Regions from separate parts of the Streptomyces sp. NPDC002573 genome, predicted to be linked through region 1. Evidence: riboswitches for the same ligand, from Rfam matches in the RefSeq annotation. Region 1 holds a riboswitch; each other region holds the start of a gene.
What was found. A riboswitch is a leader RNA that binds a small molecule or an ion and turns the genes downstream of it on or off. The one in region 1 is predicted to bind cobalamin.
Positions count from the first base shown of each region.

Region 1 (5,585 bases):
GCACGGCCACGGCGGCGGCACCCGCGAGGAGGCCCACCGACGGGCCGTGGTGTGCCGCGCTCCTCGCCGACGCCTGTCCCTTGTGGTCCGTGGCCTTCGCCGGGGCACGGTCCTGCCCGGACGTCACCTGCTCGCCGCAGCCCTTGGCCGGGTAACCCGCTATCGCGCACAGCAGGGCGTTGGTGTCGTAGCGCAGCGGGCCCGCGACGGCGGCGAGCGCGTCCGCCGTCGTCGCGTCCCCGGGCACCCGGGCGCACGCCGTGCGCCCTGCCGGCGGCCGCTCCCCGGAGGGGGCGTCCGCCGCCGTGCCGAAGTCGAGGACCAGGGCGACACGCTTCTGACCGTCCCGGGCGGGTGTGCCCGCGCAGATCGTCGCGAAGTCCGCGCTGCCGCGCGGCTTGGTCGCGTCCGAGGAGTCCTCGCTCACCGCGAACCGGAAGCCCTGGACGTCCCCGTCGGCGGGACGGCTGGTCGACGGGCCCTGGGTGGCGTACGTCCAGGTGTTGCCGCCACGCTCCCAGAAGGACCAGTAGCGGTAGCCGACGGCCTGGGCCCGGCCCGCGCCGCCCAGCAGCACGCAGGCCGCCAGGAGGACGAGGAGCGGCGCGGTCAGGAGCCGGGCGCCCGCGGGGACGCGGGTCACGGCTGCTGCCGCTTGCCGCGGCCGCTGAGCAGGAAGCCGATGCCGATACCGGCGACGAGGAAGACGCCGACGATCCACCACACGCCGAAGGCGGAGCCCGAGTCGTCCTTCTTGGCGGGCTTCTGGGTCTGGTCGGTCTTCGGGGTCGCGCCGGCCGCCTGCGGTGCCGGGCCCGTCGCGTTGAGCGCGCTGACCAGGTCGGTTCCGCCGAAGTGGCGCGGGTCGGTGCCGGTCGCGAGCGCGGCGAGGATCAGCTGGGCGTACGCGGCCGGGCCGCTCTGCTTCGCCCACGGCCCGGAGTTGGCCTGAAGCCAGTGCAGGGCGCCGGACGCCCGCTCGCCCTGGCCGACGGTGGCGAGGGCGACCACCGCGTCCGCCGTGTTGCCGTAGTCGGGCTGGTCCTTGGCGCCGGGCAGGGCCGAGGTGAGGTGCTGGTCCCTGGCCAGGGCCTTGAGCAGGTAGGCGGCGCCGTTCTGCGCGGCCTGGCGCACATCGGTGGCCTTCCCGCAGACCGGGGCCGCGCTCTCGGCCGGAGCCTTCTCCCCGGCGAACCCCTTGCCGAGCGCGCCGGTCACGGCCGCCGCCGTGGCATCCGCGTTGGCGGTGAGCGCGCCCTTCTTGTCGGGCTGGTAGGCGAAGGCGCCCGCACCGTCGCCGTCGCAGGGCAGCGCGAGCTTCAGCAGCGCGTCGTAGGGGGACTTGCCGTCCATGCGGACGTCCTGCGGCTGCTCGCCCGCCGCCGTGAGCGCACCGACCACGACGGACGTCGAGTTGGCGTCGCTCGCGCCACCCGCGGTGTAGCCCCAGCCGCCGTCCTTGTTCTGCACGGACTTCAGCCAGGCCACCGCCTTGCCGCTCTCGGCTCCGTGGCCGCCGACCGCGGCCAGGGCCTGGACTGCCGCCGCGGTGTTGTTCGTGTCGACGGGCGTCTTGGCGTCGCACTTCGCGCTGGGCTGCGCGCGGTAGGGGGCGAAGGCGCCGCTCGCGCACTGCTGGCCGGTCAGCCAGTCCACCGCGGCGGTGGCGGGCCGCACACCGGCCGTGTGCTGGGCGAGCAGGGCGAGCGACTGCCGCCAGACGCCGTCGTACGTGGGGTCGCCGGTGCCGTAGAGGCCGGACGGCAGCGAGGGCGAGGCGGAGGGGGCGGGGGTGGCGGCGAAGGCCGTGGCGGGGGCCCCGGCGACGGCGGCGATGGCGGCGAGTACCGCGGCGCTGCGGCGAACGATCATGATCGGCGGGTGCCTCTCCCTTGGTGTCCGGGAGCAGGGCGGCACGGGGCATCCCCCGGGCGGCTCGGCTCCGTAGACCTCGACGGTGCCGTACACCGGCGGGCTGCCGGTGCGCGTGAGCCGGTCACGTCCCGTACGCGGTGCTCCGGCTCGCCGCCGTGGGGCGGCTCACGGTTGCGGGGTCAGCGCCGGATTTGCACCGGCTTTCCCCCGTAAGGGTGTGAGAACGACCCGGCTACTGTACCCGCCGGTAGAAGCGTCCTTGAGAGGCCCCTGTGAGAGGGCCCCGGCCGGGCCAGCACCCCGCCCCCGCGGGGCCTTCCGGGGCCGGGTGCCGTCCCGGCCCCGGAACCGGGGACGCGGCGGCGGCTACCGCGCGGACCGCTGGGTCACGGCCATCTCCGCGGTGATCCGGTCGCCCCCGGCGCGGCGCTGCACGATCGCGCTGAGCGTGGGGGCGACCCCGCCGACCATCGCGCCGAGCCGCAGCCCCAGCGGGGCGACGTCGATCTCGGCCGGGTTGCGGTCCACCGCCCGGACCACGGCGCGCGCGACGTCCCGCGGGGTCCGGGTGCCGACCCCGCGCGGGAGGCGGACGCCCGTCCTGGCGAACATGCCCGCGTCGCGGATGAACCCGGGGAAGACCGTCGTCACCCCGACCCCGTACGGCTGGAGGTCCTCGCGCAGTGCCAGGGCGAAGCCGCGCATGCCGAACTTGCTCGCGCTGTACAGCGCGGCCCCGCCGGAGGCGGTCTTGCCCATCAGCGAGGAGATGAAGACCAGGTGCCCGCTGCGGCGGCTGATCATCGCCTCGGCGGCGAGCCTCGCCATGACCACCGGCGCCCGCAGATTGACGTCCAGCATCCGGTCGATGTCCTCGACGGACAGCTCGGGCACGGCTCCGCTCGCGGGGAGCGCGGCGTTGGCGACCACGATGTCCACCCGGCCGGCGCGGCCCAGCAGGTCCCGCGCGCCGCCCGGGTCGGAGAGGTCGGCGGCCAGAGCGCGACCGCCGAGCCGTCCGGCCAGGTCCTCCAGTACGTCGGCGCGGCGGCCCGTCAGCACCAGCTGCGCCCCGCGTGCCGCGAGCGCCTCGGCGATGGCGTGGCCGATTCCACCGGTCGCTCCGGTGAGCAGAACCTGTGCGTCTCGGAGGTGCATGGTGGTTCTCCTGTCCTGGTCAGAGGGACTTGAGGAAGTCGATGAGGTGGGCGTTGACCTCGGCGGGGCGTTCTTCGGCGACCCAGTGGCCGGTGTCGCGCAGCAGCACCATGTCCCGCAGGTCCGGCACCACGGCGCGCATCCGCGCCTCCATGTCCGGCCCGGCGACGGCGACGTTGAGGTCCTTGTCGCCGCCGATGAACAGCGCCGGAGGGGTGATCCGGGCGCCGTCGAACGCGGCGGTCAGCTCCCAGTTGCGGTCCAGGTTGCGGTACCAGTTGAGCGGGCCGGTGAAGCCGCTCTCGGCGAACTCGGCGGCGTAGGCGGCGATGTCGCCCTCGCTCAGCCAGCCGGGGAGGCGGTCCGGCTCGGGGAACATGTCCATGGGCTCGGTGCCCTCCCGCACCACCGGGATCAGGGCGGGGGCCTCACCGGACAGCCCGTACATGATCCGGCGGAAGGTCGTCGGCAGGTCCCGCTCCAGTACCGGGTCGGCGACCCCGGGCTGCTGGAAGTAGTTCATGTAGAAGCCCTCGCCGAGCCTGGCCCGCAGCAGCCCGAGCGGCGGCCGGGACGCGCGGGGCCCGGTCGGGGAGCTGAGCGAGACCACGCCGCGCACCAGGTCGGGCCGGAACATGGCGGTGTGCCAGGCGACGGGACCGCCCCAGTCGTGGCCGACCACGACGGCCTGCCGCTCGCCGAGGGCCTCGATGAGCGCCACGACGTCGCCGACGAGGTGCAGGATCGTGTAGTCCTCGATCCGCTCCGGGCGCGAGGTGCGGCCGTAGCCGCGCTGGTCCGGTGCCACCACGTGGTAGCCGGCCGCGGCCAGCGGGGCCATCTGGTGGCGCCAGTTGTAGGACGTCTCGGGGAAGCCGTGCAGCAGCAGTACCAGGGGGCCGTCGCCGGCTTCGGCGAGGTGCACGCGCAGGCCGTTGGCCTCCACGAAGCGGCGGGTGATCTCGGTCAAGACGCGTCTTCTTTCTGGATGCTGCCGGGCTCGTGGGGCTCCGGTCGACGCGGCCGGAGAACGCGGGCGGTCAGTCGAGTGGTGCGTCGAGGGTGATGCTCGCCCAGCAGTGGTCCTGGAGTGGGATGCCGATCGCGACGAGCACATTGATCAACATGCCGATGCCGAAGACGTGGGTGACCTCCGCGTCGGAACTGCCGGTGCGCTCCTGCACCAGCTTCCACAGGCCCCGCCACAGCGGACGGACGAACTCGGCGATCTCGGAGGCGATCGCGGACCCGGTGCCGTCCTCCGCGCCGACCGAGGCGACGTACACCTGAAGTTGCATCATCAGCAGGTCGCGGCTGGAGACCAGCCCCCGCCACGCCTGTTCGGCGGCCTTCATGGCCTCGGGGCCCGTCAGACCGTCCATGGCCTCCTCCAGGGCCGTCCTGATGGTGCGGAAGCAGCGGTCGGCCGCGGCCAGGAACAGGGCCTTCTTGTCCGGGAAGAGCTGGAAGAGATAGGGCTGGGAAACCCCGGACCGCCGGGCGATGGCGGCGGTGGAGGTGCCGTTGAAGCCGCCTCGCGCGAACTCCACGAGTGCCGCGCGGATGACGATCTCGCGCCGTTCCTCGGCGCTCATACGCGCACTGCTCATCTCGTTCCTCCTGTGTTCCGGCCCGGCTGTGCTCCGGCCCCGGCCGTCGGTCCGACCGCCCCGGCGGGACCGTCAGGGCTCGACCGCGGCGAGATCCGCGGTGGCCTCGGACGATGCGACGTGGCGTTGTGCTCTCGGTGTGGCATTGTCGCCGGTCCGGCCGCGCGGCAGCGCAAGGGCGACCAGCGAGGCGAGCCCGAGAGCCGCGGCACCGATCCACAGGGCGGGGATGAGTCCGTCCACGAACTGCCGGGCGGAGCCGTAGCCGCCCTGCGCCGAGAACACCGCGCCGAAGACGGCGACCCCGAGCACTCCGCCGATGTTGCGCAGCGAGGTGCTGGCACCGGACGCGATGCCCTGCTCCTCGGGCCGGACGCTGCCCATGACGACGTTGGCGACGGGCGCGAGGAAGAGGGACATGCCCACGCCGGAGACGATCAGGGCGGGCACCTGCGCGGCATAGGACACCTGCGGGGTGGCCACGGCCGCGTACCAGCCCATGCCGACCGCCTGCACGGCCAGGCCCAGCGTGAGGATGGTGCGGCTTCCGATGCGGTCGGACAGCGCGCCCGCCAGGGGGGTGACGGCGATCGGCATCGCCGTCCACGGCAGCATCCGCAGGCCAGCCTGGAGCGGCGTGTAGCCCTGGACGCCCTGGAGGTACTGGGTGAGCAGGAAGACAGCGCCGTACAGGCCGAAGAAGTTCAGCAGTCCGACGAGGTTGATCGCGCTGAACGACCGGCTGCGGAACAGCCGCAGCGGCAGCATCGGCGCCGGGTTCCGCAGCTCCCAGCGGACGAAGGCGGCCAGCAGCAGGGCGCCGCCGGCGAAGCCCGTCAGTACGCCGGCGCTGCCCCATCCCGCGTTCTCGCCCCGCACCAGGGACAGCACGATGCCGAACACGCCGGAACTCGCCAGCGCGGTGCCCACCAGGTCGAGGCG
Region 1 covers NZ_JBIARC010000013.1:43,902-49,486, forward strand. The annotation lists gene ACFYX0_RS15060 (SCO2322 family protein) at 1-643, opposite strand, end outside; gene ACFYX0_RS15065 (prenyltransferase/squalene oxidase repeat-containing protein) at 640-1,872, opposite strand; cobalamin riboswitch at 1,991-2,119, opposite strand; gene ACFYX0_RS15070 (SDR family NAD(P)-dependent oxidoreductase) at 2,242-3,033, opposite strand; gene ACFYX0_RS15075 (alpha/beta fold hydrolase) at 3,053-4,003, opposite strand; gene ACFYX0_RS15080 (TetR/AcrR family transcriptional regulator) at 4,074-4,643, opposite strand; gene ACFYX0_RS15085 (DHA2 family efflux MFS transporter permease subunit) at 4,716-5,585, opposite strand, start outside.

Region 2 (5,585 bases), on a different contig from region 1:
CGTACGACGATGGAGAGTCAGCTGCCGATGAGAGGCGGACAAGCATGAGGGCCTTCGCGCGGCGTGCCGCCGGCTCGAAGAGCGTGTGGGGCTCGTTGGCGGTGATCGTCCTGTTCGCCGTCTCGGCCTGTTCCACGACCCCGGACCGTGCTGTCAGCGACAAGCAGCTGCGCAAGCTCGGGGAGAGCAGCCAGGCGGTGCGGGCCCGGGAGCGTGCGGAGCAAAGGCTTCGGGGCGTGGCGCGGGCGTACGCCGACCGCACGCCCCTGTCGCTCGGCCTGGTCGTGGTGCACGACGTGTGCGTGCCGGGATCGGGACCGGGCTGGTTCTTCCAGCAGAAGATCGACGACTACAAGGTCGTCTGCTCGATGAACACCACCGCCTACTACGGCGCCGCCCCCAGGCACGTGGGCGACACCCTCGACGGGATCCTGACCGCGGGCGACCACACCCGTTCCGGGCCGGCCGGATCCGGAAGTCCCATCCCGTTCACGCACGACGACCACGGAAGGCGGCTCGTCGCCTACTACCGGGGGCACGGCCCGAACCCCCAGGGCTCGCAGGCCACGGAACCGACCCGGCTGGCCGTCTCCGGACAGACGCTGACCTGGGACACGACACGCGGCGGCGCCCCGCGCCGGCTGGTCGAGGAGCCCTACGCCGGTCTCGTCGACGATCCGCCGGTGTCCCGCGTGGTCCGTGACCCGAAGACCGCCACGGTCGCCGCCATCCGGAAACGGTACGGCCTGGTGTTCAAGCTGGAACTCCCCTACAGCGACTATTACGGGGTGCTCAAGAACGGCCGGACGCGCACGGAGTGACGTCGGTGCCGGCCGGGCACGGCTCCATCAGCTCCCGCACGCACGCGCGCAGCCAGGCGGGCGCGGGGGGTCGGCCTCGAGGCGGGGGTGCCAGGCGAACCCGCAGGCATCAGATCCGGTCTGAACTGGGAGCGCCTGATCCTCCTGTCGACGACGGGTCTCCGGGGCGTGGCCTTCTTCTCGGTAACGGTCTTCAGGTGGTTCGGGTTGCGTCGCGTGGCCGGGGGCTTCGGCGGGGGGTGAAGGCGTAGAGGTCGAGGATGTCGGGGCGGGGAGCGATGCCGGGGCCGCCGGCCCGTACCCATGCGGCGATGTCCTCGGTGGCGGCCGGGTCGTTGACGAGGCCGAGCCAGACGGGACGGGCGCCGGCGGCGCGTCCCGCGGCGGAGGGCTGGACGACGATCACATTGGCCTGGTCGCACACGTCCAGGCAGGTGGAGACCCGTAGGGGCGCGTGCTCGGCGAGGCGGGCGGTCTGTTCCGTGTGGTCGACCCCGGTCACCTTCGGGCTTCCGCAGCAGCAGTCCCTGCACACCACGATCCGGCACGGTGCCAGGCCGGCGGAGCCGGTTCCCACCGGTTCATCGGTTCGTGTCTCGGGCATGGCACGTCACGCTCCTCCTCCGGGGAGATCCGCCCCGGTCTGGGTCGAGGAGGCGACGACGTGAGTCTCCTGGCTCTCGGGTCGCTGCTGGTCCCGTTCTTCCCGCCCGTTGCCGGGCAGTGGTCTGTTCGGGATCCGCTCGCCGATCACAGTGGCGGGACCGCGCCGGACTTTCACCGGCTTCCTCGTTCCGCCGTCGCCTTGTTCGTCGGGCATCGTCGCATCCCGGGTCACGGCGCGTCATCACCGCCGCCGGTGGGGCCGGTCGGGCGCCCTGCACCAGGCGCGGTGGTGGACGGGCGCGGATGTCTGCGGTGCGTCAGGTGCCGGGTGGGAGGGTGAAGTCGTAGACGGCCGAGTCGAAGGCCGAGTAGTCGGCGTAGCCGAGGAGTTCGTAGAGGCGGGAGCGGGTCTGCATACGGGGCAGCAGGGGCTGCTGGGTGCCCTCGACCGCCAGGGTGCGCAGACCCTCCTCGACGGCGCCCATGGCCAGGCGCAGCAGGGTGACCGGGTAGAGGGCGATGTCGTAGCCCAGGTTCTCCAGGGTGCGGGTGTTCAGCAGGGGGCCCTTGCCGAACTCCGTCATGTTGGCCAGGAGGGGGACGGGGACCGCCTGGCGGAACGCCTCGAACTCGGCCTCGTCCGGGAGGGCTTCGGGGAAGATCGCGTCGGCGCCCGCGTCGACGTACGCCTTCGCCCGGTCGATCGCCGCCGCCAGGCCCTCCACCGCGCGGGCGTCGGTACGGGCCATCAGGAGGAAGTCGGGGTCGCGGCGGGCGTCGACCGCGGCCCGGATCCGGCGGGTCATCTCCTCGCGCGGCACGACGGACTTGCCGTCGAGGTGGCCGCAGCGCTTGGGATTGACCTGGTCCTCCAGATGAAGCCCGGCCAGGCCCGCGTCCTCCATCAACTGCACGGTGCGCGCGGCGTTCATCGGCTCGCCGAAGCCGGTGTCCGCATCGATCAGGACGGGCAGGTCGGTGACCCGGGTCGTCTGCTGGGCGCGGGCGGCGATCTCGGTGGAGGTGGTCAGGCCGATGTCGGGCAGGCCGAGGTCGGCGGCGAGGGCCGCGCCGGAGAGGTAGGCGGCCTCGAAGCCGGTGTCCTGGATGAGGCGGGCGGAGAGCGGGTTGAGGGCGCCGGGCATGGGCAGCAGTCGGCCGGTGGCCAGGCGCTCACGCAGGGCGCGGCGGCGTTCGGCGGGAGTGGTGCGGGTGTGGAGCATCAGAACAGGCCCTTCGGCAGGTGTGCGTCGTACGCGGCCACGGACGTGGTGCTCGATCACGGGACTGCTCGCCTTCTCGGGCGGCAGTTCCTGAAGCGGACACCTGGAAGCCTGGCGGTGGCCTGTGCGCGTGCCACCCGTGGTGGAAATTTCACTCGATCGTGTGACTCGCAAGGACCGAGTCGACCATGAACCGCCATACGAGCGTGCGGTGTTACCGGGCCGGCCGTCGCGGGCACCACGGAACTCATCGACGACCCATAGGAGTTCGCATGAACAGCCTCGACCGCTACGATCACGACCCGGACGCCCTGGCCTGGGCCCGCGCCAAGATCCGCAGAGCCGTCGACCGGGCCGAACGCGCCGCCGGCAACGGCTCTCTCAGTGCCGAGGAGCGCGAGGAGTGGCGGCGCATCGCCTCCTATGTGCGGCGCGAACTCCTCACCCGCGACGATGTCGCCCACGCCGCGTTCGACGAGCGCCTGCCCGCCTTTCTCGGCGCGATCCCGGTACGGCACGCTGAGGGACACGAGGATCCGGAAGCCACACTCAACACCCTCTCCCCCGCCGAACGCCTCAAGACCGCGGGGGCCGTCGCCAGGATCCGGGCCTGGATCGCCAGCGAACCCGTCACCGCCGACACCGGCTTCGGGGACGGTTATCGCGAGGCCCTCCGCGACATACAGGTCCTCATCGGGCCGGCACCCGAGGAACATCCTGAGCAGGATCACGAGGAGCCCGCTCGATGAAACCGCCGGTGCCCGTCCGTCACGGGTGTGTGGGATGCGACGTGCTGCTGTTGCTCCGTTGCAGGGCTTCCTGCCCTCGCTGGTTCGCGACCTGCAAAGCCTTCAGATAGTCGGCCTGCGGCAGGCGAGCACACTCCGGTGCTCCTATCCCGCCGTGCCGCCCGGTGACCATCCTGTCGGTGCAGGCGGCGATCTGACCGGCGCTCGCGTGGGTGGCCTTGGCGGTCGGGCGCGCGGGCGTGCCGTGGCCCGGGGCCGAGCAGGCCGTCAGAGCGAGGGCGACGGCGGCGAGTACGACAACGGTGGTGCGGGACAAGGGGTCTCCCGAAGGCACGGTGGCCGGTCTGCGCGGCAGACGGCCTGGAGGTACGGCGGCACGAGGACGGACACCGCGCGCCGCGCCGCCACGCTATCGGACCGTCAGGTCTTCGACGACCGCACTCGGCGCGGACCTGAGAGCCGTTGATCTGACGGCCGTTGACCGGGCCGTCGGCCTGACGGACCGCTCACCGCTCGGCGCCGCTCGCCCCTTGGTGCCGTCACCGCCCGGTGTCGCTCAGCGCTCGGTCGGAGCCCCCAGTCCCGTCAGTGCGCCGACCGGGTCCGGGTCGGGGGTGCCTCGGGGCCACCAGTCCTCCTGGCCCGGTTCCGACTCGTAGGCGTACCACAGTCCGTCGCGGCCGAGCCGGAGCTGGGCGTGCCCGTCCGGGTGGGTGAGGCGGTTGCGCCAAGGCCGGAACGCGGGCAGGTCCGCGGCCAGGAGCTGGGGACGGGCGCGGTCGAAGCGGCCGGCCGGCGGGTCCCACGGTTCCTCCAGGACGGCGAGGGCCTCCGGTCCGCCCTGCCGCCACGCGGCCACCGCGCGCCCCAGGTCGGCCGTGGTCCGCCCGGTCGCGGCGGCCAGCGAGGAGTACAGCGGCCGGGTCGCCGCCGTGAGGCCCGAACCCGGACGGGCCGCGGCCAGCCGTACCGCGTCCTGCCACAGCGTCAGGTCCGCGACCGGATCCTGCCCGGTGGTGAGCAGGGCGTGCGCCCGGGCCGCCGCATCGGTGGCCAGCTGGTCCAGGGCGAGCGGGTCCGGGCCGCCGGGCGCCGCCGGGTACGCCGGTGGCTGCTCGGGGTGGGCGGGCGGGCGCAGCGGGGCGGGAAGCGGCGGCAGTGCGCGCCGGGCGACGGCCTCACTGGCCCGCACTCCGGGCACGGGCGCGGGCTGCTGTTCCCGAGCCGCGCGGGCCGCGCGGGCCGCGTTGCGCCGGGACAGCGCGTCGATCAGTTCACGCTCGCCCCGGCCGCGAAGCAGGAGCAGTACGAAGGGGTCCTGGTCCAGCAGCCGGGCGGTCTGATAGCAGACCGCGGCGGCGTGCTTGCAGGGGCGGCCGTCGTCGGGGCAGTTGCAGTGCGGTTCGAGGTCGCCGGGCCCGGGGAGCAGCCGGATGCCGCACTCGGCGAGGGAGTGCGGCACCTGTTTGTCCAGCAGCGCCGCGATATGGCCCGGCCGCTCGGCGGCGGCGTCCAGGAAGCGGTCCCACTCCTCGTCGGAGAACGCCCGCAGCCGCACCTGCACCCGGTACGGACGCGGACGACTCCCCTGGACATAGGCGAGGACGAGCCCCGGGGTGACGGTGATGGCGTCCACGTGCCCCCGGTCCGCGTACGCCCGTCCCCGGGTCAGCCGGGCCGCGTCGAGGGCGCCCTCCTCCAGCGCCGCGACCCAGGCGTTGCCCCACCACGTCCCGGCGAACCGGTCGGAGGCGTCCTCCCCGGACTTCGGCTTCGACGTGCGCGTCGGCAGGGAGGCGAAGGTGCGCCGCAGGTCGCTGTCGCGGCCCGGGGCGGCCATGGAACGCGGGTAGCGCGCAGCCGGGGGCGCGGCGGGCAGCGTGTCCCGGGGCTCCTCGGGCGGATCCGGCTTCACCTGCCGGCGTTTCGAGAACAGGTCCACCACCTCGGGGAGGGAGCGGGTGGACGCCTCCTCCCTCTTGCCGCCGGTGGACGGCGGAGTGGCGGCGGTCCCGCCTCGCGGTGCCACCGACGGCGGGAGCCCGAAGGCCCCGGCGATCAGATCCCGGACCTCTCTGCTCCGGACACCGGCCGCCCGCGTACGGGCGTCCCGGCGCCGCCGGGCCCCGGACAACCGGACGACACGGGACGGCTCTGTGCCGCCGCCGGGCGGCCCCGGTTCGGCG
Region 2 covers NZ_JBIARC010000006.1:127,234-132,818, reverse strand. The annotation lists gene ACFYX0_RS08540 (hypothetical protein) at 45-821, shown strand; gene ACFYX0_RS08535 ((2Fe-2S) ferredoxin domain-containing protein) at 1,015-1,425, opposite strand; cobalamin riboswitch at 1,467-1,658, opposite strand; gene prpB (methylisocitrate lyase) at 1,745-2,650, opposite strand; gene ACFYX0_RS08525 (hypothetical protein) at 2,923-3,399, shown strand; gene ACFYX0_RS08520 (hypothetical protein) at 3,419-3,715, opposite strand; gene ACFYX0_RS08515 (SWIM zinc finger family protein) at 3,956-5,585, opposite strand, start outside.
Region 2: another riboswitch for cobalamin. It lies ahead of ACFYX0_RS08535 ((2Fe-2S) ferredoxin domain-containing protein); the one in region 1 lies ahead of ACFYX0_RS15065 (prenyltransferase/squalene oxidase repeat-containing protein).

Region 3 (5,585 bases), on a different contig from region 1:
CGTCATGGAGCAACAGGGCTCCGCCGAGCCAGAGCAGTACCCCTGTCAGGTCGCCCGCGTCCGACAGCAGGGACACACCGACACCCATGAGCGCCGCACCCGCCAGGCCCGCCAGGATCCGCATCACCTTCATGACAGCACCTCCAGCCGCCCGACCCACTTGGTCTGGAGCACACCGGGCCGGTCGGGGGCGATGACACGGGCCGGGTAGCCGTGGTCGGGGGTGAGTTCCCGCCCGTTCAGACGCAGCGCGAGCAGGGTCAGCGGGTCACGGGCGTACTCGTGCCCCATCTCCGACACCCGGTAGCCGCCCCGGAGTTGCAGCGACTCCACCCGCACCCGCGCGTGCGGCGGGGCACCCGCCAGCTCCAGCAGATCCCTGATCCGCACGCCCGTCCAGCGGGCCGACCTGCTCCAGCCCTCCACGCAGGCGATCGGCAACTCCACCTCGTGCTGCGGCAGGGCCCGCAGCTCGTCCAGTGTGAGGACGTAGGGGCGCGGGCCGGAGACCACCAGCCGGTAGCGCTCGGCGGGGACCCGGCCGACCCCGGCCGCGGCGGCGGTCCGGTTGACCGGCAGGCCCTGCGGGCCGTGGTCCGGATGACGGGGCGCGAGCAGATCGAGATCCTTCAGCGGGGTGAAGGACTGGCCCACCGTAGTCAGTGTGACCGCACCGACCGCCGCACCGACGCCGGCCAGCAACGAGCGCCGGTCGACGGCGTCCTGCTCGGGCAGGGCCAGCGTCCCGGGCGACCGCCCGGTCCAATGGGCCCGGATCTCCGGAGCCTTGACCGCCAGGTGCAGCACCAGCGCCCCGATGATCAGCCACGCCGTCGCGTAGTGCACCGGCACGAACGAGAACGACCAGGGGTACCACTGCACGGTGTTCAGCAGCCCGGTGGCCACCTCGAACACGGCCGCCGCGACCAGCACGCCCACCGACAGCCGCTCCAGCGCATGACGGAGCGACCGTACGGGCGGCCATGCGAACAGGCGCGGATACACCGTCCACAACTTGGCGAGCAGCAGCGGGATCGCGGCGATGCCGGAGGCGACATGGAGTCCCTGGGTGAGCCGGTAGCCCCACGCCGGGCGGCTCGGCAGCTCGTCGGCGGCCCAGGACGGCGGATGCTGCAGGACATGGCTGACCAGGCCGGTGACGAAGCACACCGCGAACGCCAGACCCAGCCACCGGCCGATCACGGTCGCCGTGCGGGCGTCGTGCAGCCTGCCTCTGAACACGGGTGGAGAGAAACGCTGTTCCATGCCCCCATCCCAGCCGCCGCGACGCCACCTCGGAATGCCCGAACCCCTTACGGAACAGGGACATCCGCCCCGAGCGGGGCGCCGCCCGCCTCGGACGGCGGGGCGTCAGCCGTCCGCAGGAGTCTCCTGCCAGGTGGCGGTCCGTTCGCGCGCGACGTCGCGCAGCAGCCCGAGGAACACCTCCACCAGCGGGGTGAGCGCCGGATCGGCCCGGGTCACCGCGTGGATGTCGCGGTGGAGCCCCGGCCCGACCAACTCGCGGTGGGTCGTGCCCGGGACATGCGTCAGGGCCAGACGCGAAACCAGGGCCACCCCGCTGCCCGCGCCCACGAGGGCCTGGGCGACGTCGTAGGACTCGGTCTCGAAGCGGACGTCGGGGGTGAACCCCGCCGTGCTCGCGGCCCGGTCGAACTGCTGTCGGGCGAGGTGGCCCAATTGCGCGGGATCCACCAGCATGAAATCAGCTTAATACGGCACCCTGAGTCCTTAACTTCTCTTACATCATCTGATCGGGCGAGTCTGAGGGGGTTCCCGACGAACCCACCCCCGGAGGGCCGCCCTGTGCCCCGCCATCTGCCCGCGTTCCTGGTCACCACCTGGCTCCTGGCCATGCTCCCGGGCGCCGGCCAGGCCGTCATGATCCGTCAGGTGCTGGCGGGCGGACTGCGCACGGCACGCGGCACGATCGCCGGCAACGCGGCCGGGCTGCTGCTCCGGTCCATGGCCGCGGCGGCCGGTCGGCGGTCCTGCTGGCGAGTCCCCGGGCGTACGCCACCGTACGGATCCTGGGCGGCGTCGTGCTGGTGGCGCTCGGGGTGCGGACCCTGATGGCCGCACGCCCGGCCGCCTCATCCGGCCCGGCCGCCGGGGACGCCGAGTCACCGACGGGTGAGGGGAGGACTCGCACCGGTTTTCCGGGTGGCTTCGTCATGGGGCTCGGCACAAGTCTCGGCAACCCCAAGGCGGGTGTGTTCGCCGTGTCGATACTGCCGCAGTTCGTCACGGCGTCCGGCCCGGTCTTTCTGTCCAGCGCCGCTCTGGGCTGGGTGTGGGCGCTGGTCAACGCCTGCTGGTATCTCCTGTTCACCTGGCTGGTCCATCGGGGGCGCGCGCTGGTGACCAGGCCGGCCGTGCCCGGGGGCTCGGGGTGGTCACCGGCGTCGTCCTGCTCGTGCCGGGCGTGGCGGTCGCGGCGGGCGCCTGAGACGAGCGCCCGGCGAACGCGAGGTCATCCCCCGGTACGCACGTCCTCCCGGGACAGCGGCTCGACGGCGTCCTCGGGCGGGATCCAGGCGCAGGCCAGGGATCCGCCGATCAGGCCGCAGGACAGGCCGATGAACAGGCCCCCGAAGTTCGCGAGGGGGAACGAGGCGAGGGAGAGCAGCAGGGCGGCGATCCCGGCGAACACGCGCACATGCTGCTGGAACCACAGGGAGACGCCCAGGACCACGAGCAGCACCCCGATGATCAGGGACGCCGCCCCCGACGTGGTCGACAGGGCCAGCGCGATGCCCTGCAGATTCAGATGCGTATAGGGGAAGTACATGATGGGCAGCCCCGCCACGAACGTGAACAGCCCTGCCCAGAAGGGCCGTTCCCCCCGCCACTCGCCGAATCCGTACCACGCTTCGGCAGCGGTCACGCGGCGTGTCAGGCGTTTGTGGATAGGTTCCAGGAACACGTCGCTCCCTGTGGTGAGGGCTCACGGAGGCATACGGCGGTTGAGCGCCACGGCGCGTGCGCCGACCGTGGGAAGGGGCGGGTCAGAAACACTGGTGACTGCCCTGCTCGATCTGCAGGTAGAAGCCCGGGACGCTCAGCGTGCCGGCGGTGGACGCGACCGAGATCACCCGCACGTTCGTCAGGACGGCCGCGTTCACCTGCGAAGCGAAAACGTTGGGATCGAAGAACCGCGAGTTCCTGTCGCCCGGATTGATCGGCCCCTTCCGGATGGCACCCGCCGCCACACCGAGGTCGATGTCGCGTGAATTCACCTGATCGGCTCTCACGGAGGTCGTGTCGATGAACAGGTTCGACGCCTCCACGGTCTGCTGGTCGGAACTGGTGAGCATCAGGGTGTAGGGGCCCAGCACCGGGATCGGAATCACCGCGGACACACACAGTCTCTTGACGTCCGCATGGTTGAACCCCAGGACCACCACCGGCACCAGCGTGCCGCTCCGAGTCACGTCGACAACGGGGTAGATGCTCACGCCACGGCCGGCCAGCCGGTCCGCGGCGAGCTGGAACTTCTGGTCCGAGATGAAGAACGACGCGGCCAGCGCTCCTTGTGCCATGCCGATACCGAGGGCCGCCGCGGCGGCGACGGCCGGGAGGAGGACGGTGGCGAAACGCTTCCAGCACGTTCTGCCGGAGCGGTACAGCATGGCGCCTCCTCCGTCGCGCGAGCGGCCCCACCCGTGCCGGACAGGGGCAGGCGAAGTACTGGTGGCTGATATCGGAGTCTAGACTTCCGGGCCCGACAGCCGACGGCACGTCAGCTCGGCCGGTCGGGTGATATGCCTGCCGCAGGCTCCATCCGGATGCCGGTCCCGGCGCCGGCCGGCCGTGTCGCACCACCCTGCACAAAGGGCCCCGTCCCCGGCAGCGGGAGCCGGCGACGCACACAGGGGAAGGGCGGGAAGCGCGCGTACGCGGTTCCCGCCCTCGCCCCGTCCCACGTACGACGACCGCGCGTCAACTGCGTGTGCCACCTCACCATCCGAATGCCGGACGTGCACCACCGCGACCCCGAACGGCCCCTTGGGCTGACCCGTGCAGCTGGTTCGCCCCGTCCGCCAGGCGGGAGCGTCGCAAGAGGGAACCCGGTGGGAATCCGGGACTGCCCCGCAGCGGTGAGCGGGAACGACCGCCGTCATACGCACTGGGTCCGACGCACGGGCCTGGGAAGCGACGGCCAGTAGGTGTCCTCCCCGGGGAGGACGTGCCCGCGTGTCCGAACACCCAACTGCCCGTGTGCGAACGACTCGTGCGCGGACATCCCGGTGACCTCGAGGGCGGGTCGGCGTACATACCAGGCGGACGACGGCGCTGCGCTCGAGGTCGTACCGCAGCTCGCCAAGCCCGCGCCCGGCGTGCCCGCCGACTTCGACCCGCTCACCCTGCTGGACCGTCTGCTGCCCGTGTACGCCGAGGTCCTCGCCGACCTGCGTGCCGTCGGCGCCGAGTGGGTGCAACTCGACGAGCCCGCCCTGGTCCAGGACCGCTCCCCGGCCGAACTCCGCCCTCGCCCGCGCCTACCGCGACATCGGCGCCCTCACCGACCGGCCCAAGCTGCTCGTCGCCTCCTGCTTCGACCGCCTGGGCGACGCCCTGCCCGTCCTCGCCAAGGCCCCGGTCGACGGACTCGCGCTGGACTTCACCGAGGCCGCCGCCGCCAACCTGGACGACCTGGCCGCGGCCGGCGGCCTGTCCGGCAAGCGTCTGGTCGCCGGAGTCGTCAACGGCCACAACATCTGGGCCGCCGACCTGTCGAAGTCCCCCGTCACACTCGGCACCCTGCTCGGCCCGGCCGACCGGGTCGACGTCTCGGCCTCCTGCTCCGTGCTGCACGTCCCCCTCGACACCGCGGCCGAACGGGACACCGCAGATCCTGCGCTGGCTCGCCTTCGCCCGCCGGAAGACCGCCGAGATCGTCACCCTCGCCAAGGGCCTGTCCCACGGCACCGGCGCCATCGCCGCCGAACTGGCCGCGAACCGGGCCGATCTGACGTCCCGCGCCCGCTCCCCCCTCACCCACGACCGGCCGTCCGCGCCCGCGCCACCGCCGTCACCGAGGCCGACGCGCGCCGCTCCCAGCCCTACACCGAACGGGCCACGGCCCAACGCGCCCGGCTCAAACTGCCGCTGCTGCCGACCACCACCGTCGGCTCCTTCCCGCAGACCGGCGAACTGCGCACCGCCCGGCCGACCTGCGCGCGGGCCGGATCGACACGAGCGGGTACGAGGAGCGCATCAAGGCCGAGATCCGGGAGGTCATCGCCGTCCAGGAGAAGACCGGACTGGATGTCCTCGTGCACGGCGAGCCCGAACGCAACGACATGGTCCAGTACTTCGCCGAACAGCTCTCCGGCTACCTCGCCAGCCAGCACGGCGGGTCCAGTCCTACGGCGGCCACGACGTCCGCCCGCCGATCCTGGCCGGCGACATCTCCCGCCCGGAGCCGATGACGGTGTGCCGGACGACGTACGCCCGGTCCCTCACCGACCGGCCCGTCAAGGGCATGCTCACCGGCCCGGTCACCATGCTCGCCTGATCCTTCGTCCGCGACGACCAGCCCCTCGCCGACACCGCCCGGC
Region 3 covers NZ_JBIARC010000003.1:111,742-117,326, forward strand. The annotation lists gene ACFYX0_RS04150 (hypothetical protein) at 1-133, opposite strand, end outside; gene ACFYX0_RS04155 (molybdopterin-dependent oxidoreductase) at 130-1,266, opposite strand; gene ACFYX0_RS04160 (LysR substrate-binding domain-containing protein) at 1,372-1,722, opposite strand; gene ACFYX0_RS04165 (hypothetical protein) at 1,828-2,094, shown strand; partial or broken gene ACFYX0_RS04170 (LysE family translocator) at 2,064-2,318, shown strand; gene ACFYX0_RS04175 (DUF6114 domain-containing protein) at 2,495-2,908, opposite strand; gene ACFYX0_RS04180 (DUF6230 family protein) at 3,030-3,653, opposite strand; cobalamin riboswitch at 4,082-4,232, shown strand; partial or broken gene metE (5-methyltetrahydropteroyltriglutamate--homocysteine S-methyltransferase) at 4,341-5,585, shown strand, end outside.
Region 3: another riboswitch for cobalamin. It lies ahead of metE (5-methyltetrahydropteroyltriglutamate--homocysteine S-methyltransferase); the one in region 1 lies ahead of ACFYX0_RS15065 (prenyltransferase/squalene oxidase repeat-containing protein).